One region of the Cupriavidus sp. LA-1 genome, then DNA from elsewhere that is predicted to be linked to it. Evidence: riboswitches for the same ligand, from Rfam matches in the RefSeq annotation. Region 1 holds a riboswitch; the other holds the start of a gene.

The links. A riboswitch is a leader RNA that binds a small molecule or an ion and turns the genes downstream of it on or off. The one in region 1 is predicted to bind glycine.
Region 2: it holds a riboswitch for glycine, as region 1 does, so the genes downstream of both, gcvT (glycine cleavage system aminomethyltransferase GcvT) here and ACZ5MJ_RS23035 (D-amino acid dehydrogenase) in region 1, are expected to answer to the same signal.

The regions. Positions count from the first base shown of each region.
Region 1 covers NZ_AP031388.1:848,710-860,473, reverse strand. The annotation lists gene ACZ5MJ_RS23045 (branched-chain amino acid ABC transporter permease) at 1-423, shown strand, start outside; gene ACZ5MJ_RS23040 (branched-chain amino acid ABC transporter permease) at 495-1,439, shown strand; gene ACZ5MJ_RS23035 (D-amino acid dehydrogenase) at 1,519-2,832, opposite strand; glycine riboswitch at 2,844-2,962, opposite strand; glycine riboswitch at 2,963-3,061, opposite strand; gene ACZ5MJ_RS23030 (TonB-dependent receptor) at 3,270-5,546, shown strand; gene ACZ5MJ_RS23025 (sialidase family protein) at 5,572-6,792, shown strand; gene ACZ5MJ_RS23020 (TlpA family protein disulfide reductase) at 6,789-7,292, shown strand; gene ACZ5MJ_RS23015 (Bug family tripartite tricarboxylate transporter substrate binding protein) at 7,330-8,319, opposite strand; gene ACZ5MJ_RS23010 (tripartite tricarboxylate transporter substrate binding protein) at 8,380-9,360, opposite strand; gene ACZ5MJ_RS23005 (GntR family transcriptional regulator) at 9,387-10,136, opposite strand; gene ACZ5MJ_RS23000 (amidohydrolase family protein) at 10,256-11,098, shown strand; gene ACZ5MJ_RS22995 (DUF2894 domain-containing protein) at 11,182-11,764, opposite strand, start outside.
Region 2 covers NZ_AP031387.1:3,968,700-3,980,463, reverse strand. The annotation lists gene ACZ5MJ_RS18560 (sensor histidine kinase) at 1-817, opposite strand, end outside; gene ACZ5MJ_RS18555 (response regulator) at 823-1,560, opposite strand; gene ACZ5MJ_RS18550 (hypothetical protein) at 1,846-2,415, shown strand; gene ACZ5MJ_RS18545 (UvrD-helicase domain-containing protein) at 2,643-4,739, opposite strand; gene ACZ5MJ_RS18540 (glycine zipper 2TM domain-containing protein) at 5,022-5,249, shown strand; glycine riboswitch at 5,327-5,414, shown strand; glycine riboswitch at 5,436-5,561, shown strand; gene gcvT (glycine cleavage system aminomethyltransferase GcvT) at 5,656-6,783, shown strand; gene gcvH (glycine cleavage system protein GcvH) at 6,881-7,261, shown strand; gene gcvP (aminomethyl-transferring glycine dehydrogenase) at 7,362-10,292, shown strand; gene ACZ5MJ_RS18520 (L-serine ammonia-lyase) at 10,385-11,761, shown strand.

The sequences.
Region 1 (11,764 bases):
GCATCGCTGGCGGTCTGCCTGTCGACCTGGTACGTGATCGAGAAGACCAGGCTGGGCGCCTACCTGCGCGCCGGCACCGAGAACCCCAAGGTGGTCGAGGCCTTCGGCGTCAACGTGCCGTTGATGGTGACGCTGACCTACGGCTTCGGCGTGGCGCTGGCTGCGTTTGCCGGGGTGCTGGCGGCACCCGTCATGCAGGTATCGCCGCTGATGGGGCAGAACCTGATCATCGTCGTGTTTGCGGTGGTGGTGATCGGCGGCATGGGCTCGATCATGGGAGCGATCCTGACCGGCCTGGGGCTGGGCGTGATCGAAGGGCTGACCAAGGTGTTGTACCCGGAAGCATCGTCCACCGTGGTCTTCGTCATCATGGTGGTGGTGCTGTGGTTGCGCCCGGCAGGGCTGTTCGGAAAGGAGAAGTGATGAGCGGACAATCTATCGCCGCAATCGGCGTGCGGCAGCAGCAGGTGGCGGGGCGCCTGCCAGGGCAGGTGATGTACGGCGTGGTGCTGGCGTGCCTGCTGGCCGCGCCGCTGGCCGGTGCGTATCCGGTATTCGTGCTCAAGGTGCTGTGTTTCGCGCTGTTTGCGTGCGCCTTCAACCTGCTGATCGGCTATACCGGGCTGCTCTCGTTCGGCCATGCGGCCTTCTTCGGCGGTGCCGGCTATGCGGCCGGCCATGCGATGAAGGTCTGGGGCGTGACGCCCGAGATCGGCCTGGTCCTGGGCACCGGCACGGGCGCGCTGATCGGCTACGTGGTGGGCTCGCTGGCCATCCGCCGCCAGGGCATCTACTTCTCGATGATCACGCTGGCGCTGGCGCAGATGCTGTTCTTCATCTGCCTGCAGGCGCCCTTTACCGGCGGCGAGGACGGCCTGCAGGGCATTCCGCGCGGCAAGCTCTTTGGCGTGCTGCCGCTGTCGGACGACCTGACGCTGTACTACGTGGCGCTGGTGATCATCGTGGCCGCCTTCGCGCTGATCGTGCGCACGGTGCATTCGCCGTTCGGCCAGATCCTGAAGGCGATCAAGGAGAACGAGCCGCGCGCGGTGTCGCTGGGCTATGACGTCGACCGCTTCAAGCTGACCGCCTTCGTGCTGTCGGCGGCGCTGTCGGGGCTGGCCGGTTCGGTCAAGGCGCTGGTGCTGGGCTTCGAGACGCTCAGCGACGTGCACTGGTCGATGTCCGGCATGGTCATCCTGATGACGCTGCTGGGCGGGCTCGGCACGCTCACCGGCCCGATCGTCGGCGCCTTCGTGGTGGTGGCGCTGGAGAACAAGCTTGGGGAGCTGGGCAGCTACCTCGGGTCAGCGACGGGCATCGAGTGGTTCAACGGGCTCGGTGAATCGGTGTCGATGGTAACCGGCATCATCTTCATCGTGTGCGTGCTGGCGTTCCGCAAGGGGATTGTGGGCAGTCTGGGGCGACGCCCTGGATGAGGCAAAACCCGCTTACGCCACTGGTTTTCTCCCCTCTCCCATAAATGGGAGAGGGGAGAAAACATCCGCGACCTCAGGCTCAGGCCTTCGCCAATGCCAGCGCCGCACCCGGCGCGACCGCCACCTTGGCGCCAAGATGCTGGTCCACCACCCCCGCCACCATATCCGCCGTCACCGCCGACAAGGTCCACCCGAGGTGCCCGTGCCCGGTGTTATAGAAGATGCAGGCCGCACGCCCGCGCCCCACGCGCGGCAGCATGTCCGGCATCATCGGCCGCAGCCCGGCCCACGGCACCACGCTGCGCGTGCTGACGCCGGGGAAGCACTGCTGCACCCATTCCACCAGCGGGCGGATGCGGTCGGCGCGGATATCGCGGTTGTAGCCGTTGAACTCGGCGGTGCCGGCCACGCGGAAGCGGTCGTCGCCCAGGCGGCTGGTGACCAGCTTGGTTTCATCGTCGAGCAGGCTCACCACCGGTGCGGCGGCGCGGCTGGCCGCGTCGGTCAGGTTGACCGTGATCGAGTAGCCCTTGACCGGATAGATGTTGACGCGGTCGCCCAGTCCCGCGGCCAGCGCGCGGCTGGCTGTGCCGGCGCAGATCACGGCGCCGTCGAAGCTGGAGCTGGCCGTAGCGGCGCCGTCTTGCACGGTCACGGTGGCGCGCCTGCCGTCGGTCTTCACCGCGCGCACATCCTGGCCATAGCGGCAGCGCACGCCCAGCCGGTCGATGGCCGCGGCCAGGCCGCTGGTGAACTTGTGGATGTCCCCGGTCGAATCGCTCTCGGTGAAGTAGCCGCCGTAGTACGACCCCGCCAGCGTCGGCTCGATCGCGCGCATCTCCTCGGGCGTCACGGCGCGCCGTTCCAGCCCGCCCTGCGCCAGCAGCGCCGAGACCCGGCCGGCATGCTCGAAACCGGCCTTGTCGCGGTAGATATGGAGAATGCCTTCTTTCTTCAGGTCGAAGTCGATGCCTTCCTGCGCCGCCCAGGCGAACAGATGCTCACGCGCGGCGATGGCCAGGCGCGCGGTCTCGACGGTGTTGCGGCGGTAGTGGGGGATCGAAGCGATGAACTCGGCGAACCACGACAGCTTGTGCCAGCTCGGCCGGGGATTGACCAGCAGCGGGGCATCGTTGCGCAGCATCCATTTCATGCCCTTGACGATGGTGGACCAGTGGGTCCAGACCTCGGCGTTGGAGGCCGACAGCTGCCCGCCGTTGGCGAACGAGGTCTCCATGGCGGCATAGCGGTGCCGTTCGAACAGCGTGACGGAAAATCCGCGCTTGGCCAACGCGTAGGCCGTGGTGACACCCGTGATGCCACCGCCGATGACAGCGATTGATTTCATGATCTGCAGGTTCCAGGAACGTCGATGGTGGGAGCCCGGACGCAATATGCGTGACGGACGCCCCCTCTGTTCTGGACCTGAGAGATTCACGACACCCGGCCGCGAGGGCGGGGCGCGCTTGCTCCTTCGGTATGCCGGCGGACGATAGCGTCCGGCATTCTTCAGAGTGCACTGACTGGTGATGCCGGTCCTTTTGCCTGAGAGTTTCCGGGGCGGTTGCTCCTTCGGCGCTGTCCGCGGCGGGCGCCGCGGCAGTCTCTCCCTGCATCACATTGGCTTGACGCCAATCCGGGCAATGTAGTGACATGGCCTGGCATTGGATATACGGGTAAACGCTAGGGTGACGTGCTGCCCGCGTCGCTATGTCGCATCGGCCCGCGCCGCCATGCCCCATAAAATGTCAGCGCTCGCTCTCGGGGAGAAGCGCCTGATGCTTCGCACAGGCGGAGCAAGCCAAAAAAAGACGACAACAAGGTTTTCCAGTGAAGAAGAATCGTATTGCACTCGCCGTCTCGGCGGTGCTGATGGGCCCAGCCGTTGCCGCCGCCCAGGCGGTGGACGCGCCCGAGCCGCTGCAGGAGGTGGTGGTCTCGGCCAAGTCAGAACGCGGCGAGACGCCGGCCGTACCGCCCAACACGCCCTCGCCAGCCTACGGCATCAGCGGCACCCGCATGGCCGACTTCAATGTGGTCAATACGGAAGACGCCCTCAAATACGCGCCCAACCTCGCCGTACGCAAGCGCTTTATCGGCGATATGAACTCGATCATCTCGGTGCGCAGCACCAGCTCGCGCCAGTCGGCGCGGGGGCTGGTCTATGCCGATGGCCTGCTGCTGTCCAACCTGCTGGGCTCGGACTTCAGCTTCCCGCCGCGCTGGTCGCTGGTCAATGCCGCCGAGATCGAGCGCATGGACGTGCTGTACGGCCCGTATTCGGCCCTGTATCCCGGCAACTCGCTCGGCGCGACGGTGCTGATCACCACGCGCACGCCGCAGAAGTTCGAGGGTGACGCCAGCGTGCAGCTTTTCACGCAGCGCTTCAGCCTGTACGGCACGCACGACAACTTCAACGGGGTCCACGCCAACGCCTATGTGGGCGACCGCGTCGGCCCGTTCTCGTGGCTGGTCAGCGTCGACCGGCAGGACAGCAAGAGCCAGCCGCTGAGCTTCTATACCGCGCCGCGCTCGACCAGTCGCGCGGGCGCCGGGGCAACGCCGGTCACCGGTGCCTATTTCGATCAGGACCAGACCGGCCGCGACCGCGTGGTGATGGGCGTGAACAGCGAGGGTGTCACGCACACGGTGCAGGACCAGCTCAAGCTCAAGCTCGGCTACGACATCACCAACACGCTGCAGGCCCAGTTCACCGCGGCCTACTGGCAGCAGGACCGCTCCAGCGCCACCGGCAGCTACCTGCGCGATGCCAATGGCAACGTGGTGTCGAGCGGTCCCGTGAATATCGGCGGCTATCAGTATTCGATTCCCGCCAACGCGTTCGCCCCGAGCAATGGCGAGGACGCGCGCTGGCTCTACGGGCTGTCGCTGCGCACGCGCAACGAGACCGGCTGGAATTTCTCGGGCGTGGCGTCGCTGTTCGATGTCAGCAAGGACATCAGCCGCAGCGCCAGCACCGTCGGCAGCGGGCCGGGCACCGTGACCTATGGCGACGGCACCGGCTGGCGCACGCTTGACCTCAAGGCCGACTACCGCCCGCAGCAGTTGCAGGGCGGGCACTGGATCACGTTCGGCTACCACTATGACAACTACCGGCTGACCAACACCACCTACAACACCTCGGACTGGCAGGCGGCCACCATCACCGCCTTCAACAACGCATTTGCCGGCAAGACCGAGACCCAGGCGCTCTACGCGCAGGACGCCTGGTACTTCGCCGGGGACTGGAAGCTGATCCCCGGCGTGCGCTACGAACACTGGCGCGCCTATGACGGCAGCCGCAGCCAGCCCGGCGTGGATATCGGCTACCCGGTGCGCAGCGAATCCAACTGGTCGCCCAAGCTGGCGCTGGAGAAGGCCTTGGGGCAGGAATGGCTGGGCCGGCTGTCGCTGGGCAAGGCCTATCGCTACCCGACCGTCAGCGAGCTGTTCCAGGGCCGCATCACCGGGACCTCGCTGATCAACAACGATCCGAACCTGCGGCCGGAGCGATCGTTCTCGAAGGACCTGACCTTCGAGCGCACGGTGGATTCGTCGTTCTTCCGGGTCTCGGTGTATGAGGACGATATCCGCGATGCCCTGGTCAGCCAGACCAACACCACGGTATTCCCGACCGTCACCAGCTTCCAGAACGTGGACCGCGTGCGTACCCGCGGCATCGAACTGGCCTATGACGCGCGCGATGTACTCGTCAGCGGTTTCGACCTGTCGGCCAGCGGCGCCTACAACCATTCGAAGACGCTGGAGAATGCCAACAACCCGGCCTCGGTGGGCAAGTACTTCTACCGCATCCCCAAGTGGCGCGCCAACCTCGTCGGCACTTATCGCATCACGCCGGCGTGGGCAGGCACGCTGGCGATGACCTATTCGGGCCGGCAGTACAATACGCTCGACAATTCCGACACCAATCCCGACACTTTCGGCGGCACCAGCAGCTTCCTGACCTTTGACGTCAAGGTGACGTACAAGCCCGCCAAGAACGTGCGCCTCGGGCTTGGCATCGACAACCTCACTGACCAGCGCTATTTCGTCTACCACCCGTATCCGGGCCGGACGTTCTACGCCGAGGCAAAACTTTCCTTCTGAGCAAGTGAACAGGCTGACCACAACCATGCAAGGCGTTCGCCCCGGTTTCCGTTTGATCGTTGCCGGGCTGATGGCCTGCGCCGCGCTGGCCGCGACCGCGCAAACGCACGGCGATCATGCCGGCCACGGCGGCCAGGCCAAGGCCGCGAAGATGAGCGAACTGGGCACCGGAGCCGCCTTCGACCGCGACGGCAAGCTTTGGGTGGCGTACAAGGACGGCCCCTATGTCGCGGTGCGTGCATCGGCCGACTATGGCCGCAGCTTCGGGCCCGCGCAGCATGTCAACAGCGTGCCGGAGCAGGTTGCGGCCGATCATGAAAGCCGGCCCAAGGTGGCCGCGGGGCGCGACGGCGAGATCTACGTTACCTGGACCCAGCCGCTGCCCAAGCCGTGGACCGGCTTTATCCGCTTTGCGCGTTCGACCGATGGCGGCAAGTCCTTTGGCGAACCGCTGACGGTACATGCCAACCGCGACCAGATCGCGCACCGCTTCGACGCCATCGCGGTGGACAACGCCGGGCACGTCTTTGTCAGCTGGATCGACAAGCGCGACGTGGTTGCCGCCGAGGCGCGCAAGCAGCCGTATGCCGGCGCCGCGATCTACTACGCGGTCTCGGCCGACCAAGGCAAGACTTTCCAGGGCGACTACAAGATTGCCGACCAGTCGTGCGAATGCTGCCGCATCGCCCTGGCGCCCACGCCCGACGGCAAGATGCTGGCGCTGTGGCGCCATGTGTTCCCGCCCAACGCGCGCGACCACGCGCTGGCGCTGCTGCGCACCGACGGCAAGGCCACGCCGATGCAGCGCGCCACTTTTGACGACTGGCGCATCGACGCGTGCCCGCACCACGGCCCCGGCGCCTCGGTGGCGCCCGACGGGACGGTGCATATGGTCTGGTTCAACGTGCGTGAAGGCAAGCCCACGGTCTCGGTCGGGCGCTGGAAGGACGGCAAGCTGCAGGCACAGCGTCCGCTGGATGACCCGCGCGCGCAGCATGCCGATATCGTCGCGCTGAACGATGACGAGATCGCCGTCACCTGGAAATCGTTCGACGGCCAGCAGACGCGCCTGTGGGCGATGCTGTCGCAGGACGGCGGCAAGACTTGGCAGACGCGCAAGCTGGCCGGCACGGAACGCGACTCGGACCAGCCGCACCTGCTGCAGCACGCCGGCCGGGCCTACGTGTTGTGGCGCACGGAAGCAGAGGGCTTCCAGGTCTTCGCGCTGGGCCAGGAGGGCGCATGATGCCATCGCGCCGCAAACTGCTCGCCGCTGCCGCCCTGACGCTGGCGCTCGCCACCGCCAATGCCGGCAATCAACCGGCCGACCGCGTCGCCGTGTTCGAATCGGCCAGTGCCACCCAACTGGCCGCCAGCCAGAAGGGCATGCCCTTTGTGCTGGTGGTGTGGTCGCTCGACTGCGTCTATTGCAAGCGCAACTTCGACGCCATCGGCAAGCTGCGCGCGCAGCATCCGGACCTGCGCGTGGTCACGCTGTCGATGGACAGCCCCGACGCCATGCCGCAGGTGCAGCAACTGCTCCAGCGCGTCAGGCTGACGCGCAACGCGTGGTTGTTCGGGTACGAGCCGCAGGAGCGGCTGCGCTATGCGGTCGATCCGGACTGGATGGGCGAGATGCCGCGCACCTATTTCTACCGCGCCGACGGGCAGCGCCAGGGCATCTCCGGCGTGATCAGCGACGCGGACTGGGGCAAGCATCTGCGCTGGGCTGGTATCGCGGGCTGACGCTGGACCGGGGCGATCCGGCCCTGCGGCTGTCCGCTTAGTCCGGCTTGATCCCCGCCCGCGCAATGATCGGCTTCCAGCGCTGTTGCTCCAGCGCGATAAAGCGCGCGAACTCCGCCGGCGTGTCGCCCACCACGATCGCCGCATCGGCGCTCAGGCGCTCGACCGACGACTTGCTTTTCACCGCTTTCACGGTGGCTTCCGCCAGCTTGTCGGTGGCCGCCTGGGGCAGCGATGCCGGCGCCAGCAGGCCATACCACTGTGTCATTTCGAAGCCGGGATAGCCTTGTTCGGCAACCGTCGGCACGTCAGGCAACTGGGGAATGCGCTGGGTCGTGCCGGTGGCGATGCAGCGCAGCTTGCCGGCCTTGATGAACTGGATGATCGCGGGCGCGCCGACCGCGGCCGCGTCCAGCCGCCCCGACAGCAGGTCGGTGATCTGCGGGCCGCTGCCGCGATAGGGCACGTGGGTGATGAAGGTGCCGGTCGCGGCCTTCAGGTATTCAAAGGCCAGGTGGCCGGCGCTGCCGTTGCCGGCCGAACCGTAGTTCAGCTTGCCGGGCTTGCTCTTGGCCAGCGCCACGAACTCCTTCAGGTTCTTCGCGGGCACGTCGGGGTGGACCACGTACAGGCTCGGCACCTTGGACAGCAACGAGATCGGGCGGAAGTCCTTGTTGGGGTCGTAGGGCAGCTTCGGGAAGATATAGGGATTGACCGCCAGCGTGCCGATATGGCCAAGGATCAGCGTGTGATTGTCATCGGCGCGCGCGACTTCGCCCATGGCGATATTGCCCGCTGCACCGGGCTTGTTCTCGACGAACACGGACACGCCGAGCAGCTTGGTCAGCTCCGCCGCGGTCGAGCGCGCCACGATCTCCGAGCTGCCGCCCGGCGCGAACGGCACCACCAGCCGGATCGGCTTGGCCGGCCAGGCCTGGGCGCGGGCGAGCGTGGGTGCCAGCGCGCAGGCGCCTAGTGCGGCGGAGGCCTTGAGCAGGTGGCGGCGAAGGGGATTGGTCGGGGTCATGCATTTCTCCTTGAAATTCTTTAGCCGGCCCGTGGCGGGCAGGGGCGGTGCCGACAGGTGCTATTCGGGCTTGATGTTGCCGTCCCGGATGACCTTGGCCCATAGCCGGGTCTGCCCGTCGATGAATTGCCGTGCCTGTGCGGGCGGTGCCGCCACGACCTCGCCGCCCAGCTCGGCCACGCGTTGCCTGATCTCGGGGCTGGTCATGACCTTCTGCAGCGCGTCAGCGAGCTTCGTGGCGACAGGCTCCGGCGTTGCCGCGGGCAGGAAGGCCGCGTTCCATTCATAGACCTCGTAGCTCGCCACGCCGGCCTCCTGCATGGTGGGCACGGATGGCAATGCCTGAGTGCGGGAATGGCTGGTCACCGCCAGCGGCTTGAGCTTGCCGGCCTTGATGTGCTGCAGGCTCGAGGCCACGTTGGCAAAGAACAGCGGCACCTGGCCGGCGATGACATCGGTCATGGCCGGGCCGCCGCCCTTGTAGGGCACGTGCAGAAGGTCGACCCCCGCGCGCTGCTCGAACAGCACGCCGGCCAGATGCTGCGCCGAGCCGTTGCCCGACGACGCAAAGGCGACCGAGCCCGGCTTCTGCCTGGCCATGGCCAGGACGTCGCTGACCTTGCTGGCGGGGAAGCTGGCCGTGGCCACCAGCACATTGGGATAGCGCGCCAGCACGCCGACCGGCCGGAAGGCCTTGTCCGGATCGTAGGGCAGGCGCGGGTAGAGGCTGGGATTCACCGCATAGGACGAGGCATCGACCATCATGGTGTAGCCGTCCGGTGCGGCCTTGGCGACATAGGCGGCACCGATCTGCCCGCCGGCACCCGGCCGGTTCTCCACGATGACGGTCTGGCCCAGCTCGCGCCCGAGACCCGGGGCGATCAGCCGTGCCATCAGGTCCGCACCGCCGCCCGGCGGATACGTCACCACGATCGTGATGGGGCGTGCCGGCCAGGCCGCGGCGGTGTCGGCGGCCTGTGCCAGCGTGGTGGTGGCGATCATGGCAACGATGGTGGTGGCGATCGCGTTGCGTGCGTGCATGGGTCTGTCTCCTCGGGCGCGGTCCGTCAGCGGACGTCCGCGGTATAGCGAAAGGCAAAGGCGTCGCCGCGCGTCAGCCGGTATTCGATGCAGTTGCCGCCCAGATCGAAGGCATGCCGGGTCACGACCGCGCACGGATGCGCATCCGGCAAGTCCAGCAACGCGGCCTCGTCGGCTGCCAGCGTGCGGAAGGCCACTTCATCCACGGCGCGATGGACCGTGATGCCGCAGGCGCTGCCCAGCAGCGGGTAGAGCAGGTCGCCCCACTGCGCCGGCGGGAGCTGCTGCAGGGCTTCGCAGCGCGGCAGCGGCAGCCAGATCGATTCCAGCAGCCGGGGCGTGTCTTCCAGCCAGCGGCGGCGCGAGATCGCCAGCCCGCGCGCGCCGGCCGGCAGGCCGAAGCGGGTGGCCATGGCCTTGTCCAGCCGGACAGCGCGGCACGACAGGATTTCCGAGCGCGGGACGGCCGGTGCATCGTCGGCGCGGCCGAAGCGGAAGAACCGCATCAGGCTGGCCCCGCTCAGTCCCTTGCGCACAAAAGTGCCCTTGCCCTGCACGCGCTCCAGCAGGCCCTGCTGGACCAGCACGGCGATGGCCTGCCGGATGGTGCCCAGCGCAATGCCGAACTCCCTGGCCAGTGCGCCTTCCGCGGGGATGGCGCTGCCGGGCGCCCACGCGCCGGAAACGATCCTTGCCTGCAGTTCCGCCGCGATCTGGCCGTAGCGGCTCAGGCCCGCGGCGGTGGTTGTAGTCTGGAGCAGCGCGTTGTCTGGCATGCCGAACCCGTGCTAAATTGATGTCAATGTCCTCTAGAGGACTAGAATACTGACGAGGGTTCGGATGCCATATCCGGATATACCCGCGCCACTGACCCGTGCCACTGAGGGGCTGACTGATGAGCAAGCGCGCTTTGCCGCTGGTGGATACCCACTTCCACGTCTTCGCTGCCGGAGCGGCCACGCCATCGGCCCGCTACCGGCCGCCCTATGCCGCCGACCTGCAGGACTGGCACGCCCGGCTTGCCGGGTTGGGGGACTTGTATGGCGTGGTGGTGCAGACCAGTTTTCTCGGCACCGACAATACGGCGCTGCTGGCCGCGCTGCAGGCCATGCCCGGGCGCTTGCGCGGCGTCGCGGTGGTCGGCCCTGCGGTAACGGACCAGGAGCTGACAACGTTGCACGCAGCCGGCGTGCGGGGCATCCGCCTGAACCTGTACGGCGATCCGGACTGGCAGCGCATCGCCACCGCGCCGTGGCGCGGGCTGTTCGCCAGGATCGCCGGGCTGGGCTGGCATGTCGAACTCCATACCGACAATGGCGACGGCGCCATGGTGCTGGCGCAGCTTGACGCGGCCCTTGGCGATGCCGGCGCGCCGGTCGTGCTTGACCACTTTGGCCGGCCTGGCACCGCGGGAACCGCGGATGCGATCTTCGAGGTTGCTTCTGCCGTGCGCGCGCGCCGCCAGGTCTGGGTGAAGATCAGCGCGCCATACCGGCTGGCATCACCTCAGGACTGGCCCGGCCTTGCGCAGCGATGGCGCGAAGTCGTGGGCGACGACCGCCTGCTGTGGGGCAGCGACTGGCCGTGGACCAATCACGAGGCGCCGGCTCGGATCGACGAGTGCCGGATGCTGGCCGCGTGGGCGGGGCAAGGGGCGCCCGATGACAGCGCGGCCTTGTCCGCTGCGTTCCGGTGGCGCAACGCCGCGGCGTTGTACGGGTTCGCGGTGAAAGGGTAGCGGGGATTTGCCTGCGGCGCTCGATCACCTGGAGCGCGGTGCCTTCGGCAAGGTGGTGGTGCGTTTGCGCTGAGGCGCGGGCGCTATTTGCGTGCCTTGCCGCGTACGCTCTTTCGGGCCGCGGCGCGGGCTGCTTCCTTCTCGGCCGCTGCCGCAGCGCCCAGTTGGTCCATCCAGGACATGGCCTCGACATAGGACAGGAAATGCCGCAGGTATTCCGGCGACGTCTCGCGCATCAGCGACAGCGAACGATGCACGAGATGGTCGGTATTGAGCGGCCCGGCATTCTCCGGTACCCGCTCCAGCGACAGGCGGAAGTGCTGCTCGACACTGACCCTGGCCCAGGTCTCGCGAAAGTAGTCGGCCAGGGCATCGACCAGTGGCGCGTCGGATTGGGGGGCGTGCGCGGGCTCTGGCGTACGCGGTCGGGCGTCGTTCGAAGCAACCGCGAGGGCGGGCCTGGCGCGGGCGGTGATGTCGTGGACCAGTGCGCCAAGCGCGCTGGTTGTTGGCGTGGACGGCGCGGCAACATCGGCGGCATCGCCACCATTGCCGGCATGCCCTTGCACGATGGCCGCATAAGCGGCCACCAGGCCGTGCAGGCGCTCATCCAGCAAGCGCCGCGCCGCGCCGCTGTGCCCGGCAGAGCGGCGGGCCAGCGCCTGC
Region 2 (11,764 bases), on a different replicon from region 1:
CGCGCCGCAGCTCGGACGGACACGCCAGCAGCGGCTGCGCCTGGCCGCTGAGCGCGACCTCGTGGCCGGTCTCGGCGGCATCGTCGACCACCGCCTGCAGCAGGGCCAATACGTCCACCCGCTGGCGCGGGCCGCCGGCTTCGTCGCGGTCGCGCAGGTAGTACAGCGTGGCGTCGATCAGGCCGTTCATCTCGGCCAGGTCCTGGCGCAGCCGGTAGCGCACCTCATGCACATCCGCGCTGTCCATGCGCTCGATGCGCAGGCTCATGCGCGTCAGCGGCGTGCGCAGGTCGTGCGACACCGCCGCCAGGAAGCGCGACTGCTGCGCCAGCTGGGTGCGGATGCGCTGCTGCATATGGTTCAGCGCCTGCGCCGCGGCACGCGCTTCGGCCGGGCCGGCGCGCTCGTCCAGCGGCGCGGCGTGCACATCCTGCGCAAGCCGGCCCGCGCCACTGGCCAGCTCCTGCACCGGGCGCGCCAGCAGGCGCGCGCCGGCCCACGAGGCGGCCACGATCGCGGCGACCTGGACCAGCAGCCCCGGGTGCGGCGGCCAAGGCCAGCGCGGCGGCGGGGGTGGACGGGGCGGCATGGCTGCGGATGGCCCTACCGCCGGCGGCGAGCCCTGACGCCATGCGTCCGGCGGGGGCGGCGGCCCGCCCGGTCCACGCGCTGCGTCACGCGGCATGTGCGCGCTGCCCGGGCGCGGGAACAGGCTTTCGATCACGGTCATGCCCAGCAGGTGCATGGCCAGCATGATCGCGGCCATCACCACGAACAGCCGCAGGAACATCGAGTCATGGCGCGCCAGCCGGCCCATCGCCATCATCCTTCCAGCGCGGCGGTGAAGACGTAGCCCTCGCCGCGCACGGTGCGGATCAGCGTGGGATCGCGCGGGTCGTCGCGCAGCTTCTGGCGCAGCCGCGAGACCAGCAGGTCGATGCTGCGGTCGAATACATCGAGGCCACGGCCGCGCGCCTGGTTGATCAGCAACTCGCGGTCAAGCACGCGGTTGGGCTGCTCGACGAAGGCCAGCAGCAGGCGGAATTCGGCATTGGACAGCGGCACCACCACATCGTCGTGGTCGACCAGCTGGCGCAGCGTGGTGTTCAGGCGCCAGTCGCCGAAACGCATCTCATGCCCGGACCGCGCCGCCGCCTGGCGCGCGTCGGCGCCGTTGCCACGGACACGCCGCAGCACGGTGTGGATGCGCGCCACCAGCTCACGCATCTCGAAGGGCTTGGTGACGTAGTCGTCGGCGCCGACTTCCAGCCCGACCACGCGGTCGGCCAGTTCGGCACGCGCGGTCAGCATGATGACGGCGACGCCGGTGTGCGCACGCAGCTCGCGGCACAGCGCCAGGCCATTCTCGCCGGGCAGCGACAGGTCCAGGATCACCAGGTCATAAGGCGCGGCGGCCATCGCGTGCCGCATCTCGGCACCACCTCCGACGCCATCGGCCTGCATGCCGAAGGTGGACAGGTAATCGGCCAGCATGGTGCGGATCTGGGGATCGTCGTCGACGATCAGCAGGCGGATCGGGAGCGTGGGGGCAAATTCCATAAGCGAAGGGATCGGCATATGCCGGCGGCAAGGCCGGTGCTGGGGGCATGCGGTGCCCAACTTTACCAGCCTGCGATGCCCCCACTATGCCGGTTTTGTATCAGCGCTGATACGCAGTCCTGCCGGCCGGCAGTCCTTTGTACGCGATTGCAATGCCGGCCTGACCAAGTGCTCAAGCATTGGCGCGTGCCCTTCCCTAGCATGGACCGGCAGTTGACCCGAGCCAACCGCGGACGCCGCGCGGCACGCTGCCGCAAAGCGTGTCCGCCTTCACAGGAGAACGCCATGCCCTTCCGTCCCTCCCGCCTGCGCACCGCCTTGTCGGCGCTGGCGCTGTGCAGCGCATGCCTGCTGGCCACGCCGGCATGCGCGCTGCAAGCCGGCCCGCCGCCCGTGGGCGCGATGCCTGTGCCGCCGATCGGGCATCCAATCGGGCATCCAACCGGGCATCCAACCGGGCATCCAACCGGGCATCCAACCGGGCATCCAACCGGGCCGGCATCCGCCGAATCCCTGGGACTGAATGCCGCGCAGACGCAGCTCTGGCAGGCCGCGCACAGCGCCACGCGCGAAGCCGAGGCCCATGCGCTGGAACTGCACGCCCGCCTGCTGCGCGAGACCGCCGACGAAGCCCCCGACGCGCCGCTGCGGCCGCGCGCGCAGGCCATGGACCGCCTGCACGATGCGCTGGAGCAGGACCGCCGCGCGGTGCGCGAACGCTGGCTGGCGCTGGATGACAGCCTGGACGCAGCCCAGCGCCGGCGCCTGCACACCGCGCCTGAAGCCGCGCGCTGGCTGGGCCTGCCGCCGGCGGGCGCGATGATGATGCCGCCGCCGGGCGGACCGCAGCGCTAGGTTCGCGGCCGCCGCAAAAAAAATCGCCCCCGCACGCTCGCGCGCCGGGGGCTGAATAACAGGGAAGTTCCGGACGTGAAGTCCGGCGCGGCAGGCAGACCGGGCGGAAGCCTGCCGCAGTGCCACCGGCGCAAACCACGCGAGCAGCACAGCCGTCATGGTAAGGACGCCGGCAGCCGGCGTCTTGTCGGACTGGTAGCGGTTTGTATCGGAAGTGTTGCGCGCGTTCAGCCGGCGGCGGTCTTGCCGCCGGTGCCCAGCAGCGCCTTGAGTGCGCCGAGCCGGTCCTTGGGGCTCATCGCCGGGGTCTTGTCCACCGGCGCGGGCGCCTCTTCCAGCTTCATCTCGCCGATAAAGCGCGACGGCTGGCACGAGTAGGTGTCCCGCGCGCGCTTGCGCTTCTTGCACCAGCTGACATGCAGGCTGCGCTGGGCGCGGGTGATGCCGACATACATCAGGCGCCGCTCTTCCTCGATCTTCTCGTCGCTCATGTCCTCGTCCTCGCGGCAGTGGGGCAGGATGCCCTCTTCCACGCCGACCAGGAACACGTGCGGGTACTCCAGCCCCTTGGACGCATGCAGCGTGGACAGGCGCACCGCGTCGGGATCTTCCTCGCGGCCTTCGAGCATGCTCATCAGCGCCACGGTCTGGGTCAGTTCCAGCAGGTTCTTGCCTTCGCTGCCGAAGCCGTCGGCATTGTCGAAGCCGGTGGCTTCCTCGCCCTCGGCGCCCTCGGGCTTCGTGCCCTTGCGTTTGAGCCAGTCGAGGAATTCCAGCGTATTGGTCCAGCGCGACTGCGCCTGCCGCTCATCGAAGCTGTCGTACAGGTAGGCCTCGTAGTGGATGCCTGCCATCAGGTCGTCGAGCACCACGGTGGCAGGGTCCCTGGCCGCGCAGTCGGCCAGGCGCACCATCGATTCGCAGAACACGCGCAGCGGCTCCAGCTGGCGCGGCTGCAGCTTGCCTTCGATGCCGCCCATCATCGCCGCCTCGAACAGCGACACCTTGGCCTGGCCCGCGAAGGTGCCCAGCACTTCCAGCGTGGTATTGCCCACGCCCCGGCGCGGCGTGGTGATGGCGCGGATAAAGGCGGGATCGTCGTCGGGGTTGGCGATCAGGCGCAGGTAGGCGCAGATGTCCTTGATCTCGGCCTTGTCGAAGAAGCTCTGGCCGCCCGACAGCACATAGGGAATGCGCTCGCGCCGCAGGATCTGCTCGAACAGCCGCGCCTGGTGGTTGCCGCGGTACAGGATGGCGTAGTCGCGGAACTGCGCGCGGCGCTCGAACTTGTGCGCGGACAGGCGGAACACCACCGACTCGGCCTCGTGCTCCTCGTCGTTCATCGGGTGGATGGCGATGGGGTCGCCCATGCCGTGCTCGCTCCACAGCTTCTTGTCGAACAGCTTGGGGTTATTGGCGATGACGGCGTTGGCCGCTTCCAGGATGCGCACGGTGGAGCGGTAATTCTGCTCCAGCTTGATCACCTTCAGGTCCGGGAAGTCGGTCTGCAGCCCGCGCAGGTTGTCCAGCGTGGCGCCGCGCCAGCCATAGATGGCCTGGTCGTCGTCGCCCACCGCGGTAAACGCGGGTGCGCGCAGGTGCGAGCCGCCCGCCAGCAGCTTGAGCAGCTGGTACTGGCAGGCGTTGGTGTCCTGGTATTCGTCGACCAGAAAATAACGCAGGCGGTTCTGCCACTTGAGCTGCACCGTTTCATTGCGCGCGAACAGTTCGGCCGGCAGGCGGATCAGGTCGTCGAAATCCACTGCCTGGTAGGCGTGCAGCGTGGCCACGTAGTTGCGGTAGACCAGCGCGGCCTGGTGCTCGTCGGCATTGGCGGCCTGGGCGATCGCCGCCTCGGGATCGACCATGCCGTTCTTCCACAGCGAGATCGTGCCCTGCACGCCGCGGATCAGCTTCTTGTCGGTGGTGCCCAGCTGCTCCTGGATCAGGCCGAAGCAGTCGTCCGAATCCATGATCGAGAACTGCGGCTTCAGGCCCACGTGCTCGGCCTCCATGCGCAGGATCTGCACCCCGAGCGAGTGGAAGGTACAGACCGTCAGCTGCCTGAGCGGGATGCGCTTGCCCTCGCGCGTGGTCTTGCCCTCCATCAGCTTGCCGATGCGCTCCTGCATCTCCTTGGCGGCCTTGTTGGTAAACGTGACGGCGGCGATATGGCGCGGCTCGAAGCCCTTGTCCTCGATCAGATGCGCGATCTTCTGCGTGATCACCCGGGTCTTGCCCGAGCCCGCCCCGGCCAGCACCAGGCAAGGGCCGTCCAGGTAGCGGACGGCTTCGGATTGTGCGGAATTCAGGCCGTGGGTCATGCGGGAGTGGTTGAACAGGCGGGAATCGGGGAAAGCGGCGGCGAGTGCCGCACACGCGACATGGACGCCATGGGCGCGCGGGTTCGGCAAAGCAGACCATGCTAACACGCATGCCGGAGCCGAGTCAGTCGGCGGCTGGCGCATTCCCGGCTCCCGGAGTTTCACCGAAGTAACACTTCGTAAAGCCCGGAGCCAACCGCGCAACGCGCGCCTCTAATCAATATGCACCGATGGGCCTTGCGCCCTCCTGCATGCCCGATTGATCACACAGGAGAGCCAATAATGAGAACCCTCCAAACCCTGACTAGATTCACTCTGATTGGCGTCACCGTGGCGGCATTCGCTGGCTGCGCGGACATGACACCGAAGCAGCGGAACACGGCAATCGGCGCAGGCGTGGGTGCGGTAGGCGGCGCCGTGCTGACCGGCGGTGACGCGCTCGGCACGCTGGGCGGCGCTGCCGTTGGCGGCGTGATCGGTAACGTCACCACCAGTAACAGGCGCAGGTAGGAAAGCCGCTGACTGTGTGGCCAACAGTGCCCCCCGGGCCGCGCGTTGACAAAGCCCGGGGCCTCCCGTACATTGCGCGCATCCGACCGGGAGAGCGCGCATCGCCTGCGCCGCCGAAGGGGTATCACCCGAAAACTCTCAGGCACCATGGACTGGTCGGATCGGCATGCAACATGCACACGATGCATGCCGCACTCTGGAGAGCGGCACCCGCCATTCGTGGCGAGCGTGCCCACCGAAGGGGCGCACGAGGACCGGTTCCGCCAGGATCCGCCTTGTAATCTCTCAGGTATCGAGGACAGAGGGGTCATCCGCCGCAGCGGATTGTCACGCCACGGGCGTGACGAGCGTTGCGGCGGATGGCCCTTTTTCGTTTTCGCAAACCGAGATTGCCCCCGAGGATCCCATGACGCTCCAGGCCACGCCCCTCAACGCTATCCACCGCGCCCTCGGCGCCCGCATGGTCGACTTCGGCGGCTGGGACATGCCGGTCAACTACGGCTCCCAGATCGAAGAGCACAACGCCGTGCGCAGCGACGCCGGCATGTTCGACGTGTCGCACATGTGCGTGGTCGACCTCACCGGCGCCAATACCCGCGGCTTCCTGCGCGGCCTGCTGGCCAACAATGTCGACAAGCTGCAGACGCCGGGCAAGGCGCTCTACGCCTGCATGCTGGACCAGAAAGGCGGCGTGATCGACGACCTGATCGTCTACTTCTTTGCCGAAGACCGCTTCCGCCTGGTCGTCAACGCCAGCACCGCGCTGGGCGACATCGAATGGATCCGCGCCCGCAACGAAGCCACCGGCAGCGGCGTCACCATCACCCCGCGCCGTGAAGACGCTGCGCCCGCAGGCGTGCAGCCGCTGGCCATCGTTGCCGTGCAGGGCCCCAACGCCCGCGCCAAAGTGTGGAGCACCTTCCCCTCGACCCAGCCGTCGGACGCGCTCAAGCCCTTCAACGCCGCCGTGGTCCAGGATCCCGCCATCGGCGAGATCATGGTCGCGCGCACCGGCTACACGGGCGAAGACGGCTTCGAACTGGTGGTGCCGGCGGAAAACGTCGCCGCCGTCTGGGAAAAGCTGAACGCGGCCGGTGTGCGCCCGGCGGGCTTGGGCGCGCGCGACACGCTGCGCCTGGAAGCCGGCATGAACCTGTACGGCCAGGACATGGATATCAACACCTCGCCGCTGGACGCGGGCCTGGCCTGGACGGTGGACCTGCAGAGCGAGCGCGACTTCACCGGCAAGGCGGCGCTGGCCGCGGCCGGTTCGCGCCAGCAATTCCTCGGCCTGATCCTGCGTGACAAAGGCGGCGTCCTGCGCGCCCACCAGAAAGTGATCACCCCGGCCGGTGACGGCGAAATCACCAGCGGCACCTTCAGCCCGTCGCTGTCCCAGTCGATCGCCTTTGCCCGCCTGCCGAAGGACGTCGCCGTGGGCGATACGGTGCAGGTGGAGATCCGCGACCGCAAACTCAACGCGACTGTGGTTAAACTGCCGTTTGTGCGTAATGGCAAGGCACTCGTGAGCTAAGGGGAAAACCCGCTCACCCAACGGTCGCCCTCGCCTGCCGGCAACTGCCGGGCAGGCATCACCCAACAAGAAACGAATCTGTATCCGGAGAACCTTCATGAACTTCCCCGCTGACCTGAAGTACACCGAGTCGCATGAGTGGGTACGCGTCGAAGCCGACGGCACGCTCACCATCGGCATCACCGACCACGCGCAGGACGCGCTGGGCGACATCGTCTTCCTGGAACTGCCCGAAGTGGGCAAGTCGGTCGGTGCCGGTGACGCGCTGGCAGTGGTGGAATCGGTGAAGGCCGCTTCCGACATCTACGCCCCGGTGGCCGGCGAAGTGATCGCCGTCAACGAGGCCGCCACGGCCGCGCCGGAAAGCGTCAACGCCAACGCCTTCGACGCGTGGCTGTTCAAGCTCAAGCCGGCCAACGGCGACGACGTCAACGGCCTGATGTCGGCCGACGCCTACAAGGCCAGCGTCGGCGCCTGACGCCGGCGGCGCCGGTCCAGCCATGGACCGGCCACTGCAGACTGACGCGCGCCGTCCCGGCTGACCACCGGCCGGCGCGCCCCCCACGAGGTTCTTGCCCATGAACGCCCCGCTTCCCATGAACGCCGCCCAAGTGAACCGGCCTACGCTGGCCGAACTGGAGGCGCGCGACGCCTTCGCCGCCCGCCATATCGGCCCCGATACCCCCGAACAGCAGCACATGCTGAAGGTGCTGGGCTATGACAGCCGCGCCGCGCTGATCGACGCCGTCATTCCCGCCGCCATCCGCCGCCGCGACGGCATGCCGATGGGCGAGTTCACCGAGCCGCTGAGCGAGGAAGCCGCGCTGGCCAAGCTGCGCGGGCTGGCCGGCAAGAACAAGGTCCTGAAGAGCTTTATCGGCCAGGGCTATTACAACACCGTCACGCCCGGCGTCATCCTGCGCAATATCTTCGAGAACCCGGCCTGGTACACCGCCTACACGCCCTACCAGCCCGAAATCTCGCAAGGCCGCCTGGAAGCGATGCTGAACTTCCAGCAGATGGTCACCGACCTGACCGGGCTGGATATCGCCAACGCGTCGATGCTGGACGAAGGCACCGCCGCGGCCGAGGCGATGACGCTGCTGCAGCGCGTGAACAAGCACGACTCCGACACCTTCTACGTGGCCGACGACGTGCTGCCGCAGACGCTGGAAGTGGTACGCACGCGCGCCCTGCCGTTGGGCATCGAGGTCAAGGTCGGCCCCGCCGCCGAAGCCGCCGCGGCCAACGCCTTCGGCGTGCTGCTGCAGTACCCGGGCGTGAACGGCGACGTCAACGACTACCGCACCATCGCCGACGCCGTGCACGCCGCCGGCGGCCTGGTGGTGGCTGCCGCCGACCTGCTGGCGCTGACGCTGATCGCCGCGCCGGGCGAATGGGGTGCCGACGTGGCCGTGGGCAACTCGCAGCGCTTCGGCGTGCCGCTGGGCTTTGGCGGCCCGCACGCTGGTTACATGGCGGTGAAGGACGCGTTCAAGCGCTCGATGCCGGGCCGCCTGGTGGGCGTCACCATCGATGCCCAGGGCAACAAGGCCTACCGCCTGGCACTGCAGACGCGCGAGCAGCATATCCGCCGCGAGAAGGCGACGTCGAACATCTGTACCGCGCAGGTGCTGCTGGCCGTGATGGCCTCGATGTATGCCGTCTACCACGGCCCGCAAGGCCTCAAGCGCATCGCGCAGCGCGTGCATCGCCTGACCGCGACGCTGGCCGCCGGCCTGCAGGCGCTGGGCTTCGCGCGCGCCAACGCCAGCTTCTTCGACACGCTGACGCTGGAAACCGGCTTCAATACCGATGCCATCCATGCCGCGGCCACCGCGCGCGGCATCAACCTGCGCCATATCAGCGCCACGCGCGTCGGCATCTCGCTGGACGAAACCGCCAGCCGTGCCGACGTGGTCGCGCTGTGGGAAGTCTTCACGCAGGGCAAGCCGCTGCCCGCCGAACTGGACTTCGACAAGCTCGAGGCCGCCGCGCAGGATGCCTTCCCGCCGGCGCTGGCGCGCACCAGCGCGTACCTGACCCACCCGGTCTTCAACACGCACCACGCCGAGCACGAGATGCTGCGCTACCTGCGCATGCTGGCCGACAAGGACCTGGCGCTGGACCGCACCATGATCCCGCTGGGTTCGTGCACGATGAAGCTGAACGCCACCAGCGAGATGATCCCGGTGACCTGGCCCGAATTCAGCCAGATCCACCCGTTTGCGCCGCTGGACCAGACCGTCGGCTACCGCGAGATGATCGACCAGCTCGAGGCCATGCTGTGCGCCGCCACCGGCTATGCCGCGGTCAGCCTGCAGCCCAACGCCGGCTCGCAGGGCGAGTACGCGGGCCTCTTGATCATCCATGCCTACCATGCCAGCCGCGGCGAGAGCCATCGCGACATCTGCCTGATCCCGTCGTCGGCGCACGGCACCAACCCGGCGTCGGCGCAGATGGCCGGCATGAAGGTGGTGGTGGTGGCCTGCGACGAGAACGGCAACGTCGACCTGCAGGACCTGGCGAAGAAGGCCGAGCAGCACAGCAAGAACCTGGCGGCGATCATGATCACCTACCCGTCCACGCACGGCGTGTTCGAGCAGGGCGTGCAGCAGATCTGCGAGATCGTGCACCAGCACGGCGGCCAGGTCTACGTCGACGGCGCCAACATGAACGCCATGGTCGGCACCGCCGCGCCGGGCCAGTTCGGCGGCGACGTGTCGCACCTGAACCTGCACAAGACCTTCTGCATCCCGCACGGCGGCGGCGGCCCGGGCGTGGGCCCGGTCGCGGTCGGCGCGCACCTGGCTGACTTCCTGCCCAACCAGGACAGCGTGGGCTACCGCCGCGACGAGCGCGGCATCGGCGGCGTGTCGGCGGCACCGTTCGGCTCGGCCAGCATCCTGCCGATCTCGTGGATGTATATCGCGATGATGGGTTCGGCCGGCCTGACCGCCGCCACCGAGAACGCAATCCTGGCGGCCAACTACGTGGCCAAGCGCCTGGCGCCGTACTACCCGGTGCTTTACACGGGCCAGCACGACCTGGTCGCGCACGAGTGCATCCTGGACCTGCGCCCGCTGCAGAAGGACACCGGCATCAGCAACGAGGACGTGGCCAAGCGCCTGATGGACTACGGCTTCCACGCGCCGACCATGAGCTTCCCGGTGCCGGGCACGCTGATGATCGAGCCGACCGAGAGCGAGGCCCTGCACGAGCTGGACCGCTTTATCGACGCGATGATTGCGATCCGCCAGGAAATCGGCCGCGTCGCCGACGGCACCTTCGACCGCGAGGACAACCCGCTCAAGCACGCGCCGCACACCGCCGCGGTGGTGACCGCCAACGAGTGGACCCGCCAGTACACGCGCGAGGAAGCCGCCTACCCGGTGGCATCGCTGCGCACACAGAAGTACTGGCCGCCGGTCGGCCGTGCCGACAACGTGTACGGCGACCGCAACCTGTTCTGCGCGTGCGTGCCGGTCAGCGACTACGTGGTCGACTAAGCCGGTAACCCGGCAAGAGACTATGCTCTACTCAGGGCGCCGCACAACGCGGCGCCCGCCGGCCTAGCCCGGCGCCACTCTGGAGGCCGTTCGTGGCAGTCAGCGTTTTCGATCTGTTCAAGGTGGGCATCGGTCCGTCGAGCTCACATACCGTGGGCCCGATGCGCGCGGCCCTGATGTTTGCGCAGGGGCTGGAGCGCGACGGCCTGCTGCCGCAGGTGGGCAGCGTGCGCGCCGAGTTGTACGGGTCGCTCGGCGCCACCGGCAAGGGCCACGGCACCGACAAGGGCGTGATCCTCGGCCTGATGGGCGAGGCGCCCGACACCATCGATCCCGATTCGATCGACACGCGCCTGGCCGCGCTGCGCGCCAGCCGCGCGCTGTCGCTGCTGGGCCGGCATATCGTGCCCTTCGTCGAGAAAGAGCACATCGCCTTCTACCGGCGCGAGGCCATGGCCGAGCATCCCAACGGCATGAAGTTCCATGCCTTCGACGCCAGCGGCGCGACGCTGCGCGAGGCGCGCTACCTGTCGGTCGGCGGCGGCTTCGTGGTGACCGCGGGCGCACCCAATACGCAGTTGCTCAAGGCCGCGCAGCAGCTGCCGCACCCGTTCCGCAGCGGCAAGGACATGCTGGAAATGGCCACCGCCAGCGGCAAGAGCATCGCGCGGCTGATGATGGAAAACGAGCTGACCTGGCGCAGCGAGGCGGAAGTCACCAGCGGCCTGCTGCATATCTGGGAGGTGATGCAGGCGTGCGTCGCGCGCGGCTGCCGCACCGACGGCGAGTTGCCGGGGCCGTTCAAGGTCAAGCGGCGCGCGCCCGAACTGTTCCGCAGCCTGACCGAACGCGCCGAGCGCACCCTGTCCGACCCGCTCTCGGTGATGGACTGGGTCAACCTGTACGCCATCGCCGTCAATGAAGAAAATGCCGCCGGCGGGCGCGTGGTCACCGCGCCGACCAACGGCGCCGCGGGCATCATCCCGGCGGTGCTGCACTACTACGACCGCTTCGTGCCCGGCGCAAACGCGCAGGGCGTGGTCGACTTCCTGCTGACCGCGGGCGCGATCGGGCTGCTGTACAAGCTCAATGCGTCGATCTCCGGCGCCGAAGTCGGCTGCCAGGGCGAGGTCGGCGTGGCGTGTTCGATGGCTGCTGGCGCGCTGGCCGCGGTGCAGGGCGGCAGCCCGGCGCAGGTGGAGAACGCCGCCGAGATCGGCATGGAGCACAACCTGGGCCTAACCTGCGACCCGGTCGGCGGGCTGGTGCAGATCCCGTGCATCGAGCGCAACGCGATGGCCTCGGTCAAGGCGGTCAACGCCGCGCGCATGGCACTGCGCGGCGACGGCACGCACTACGTATCGCTCGACTCGGTGATCAAGACCATGCGCGAAACCGGCGCCGACATGAAGACCAAGTACAAGGAAACGGCGCGCGGCGGGCTGGCGGTGAATATCGTGGAGTGCTAGGGC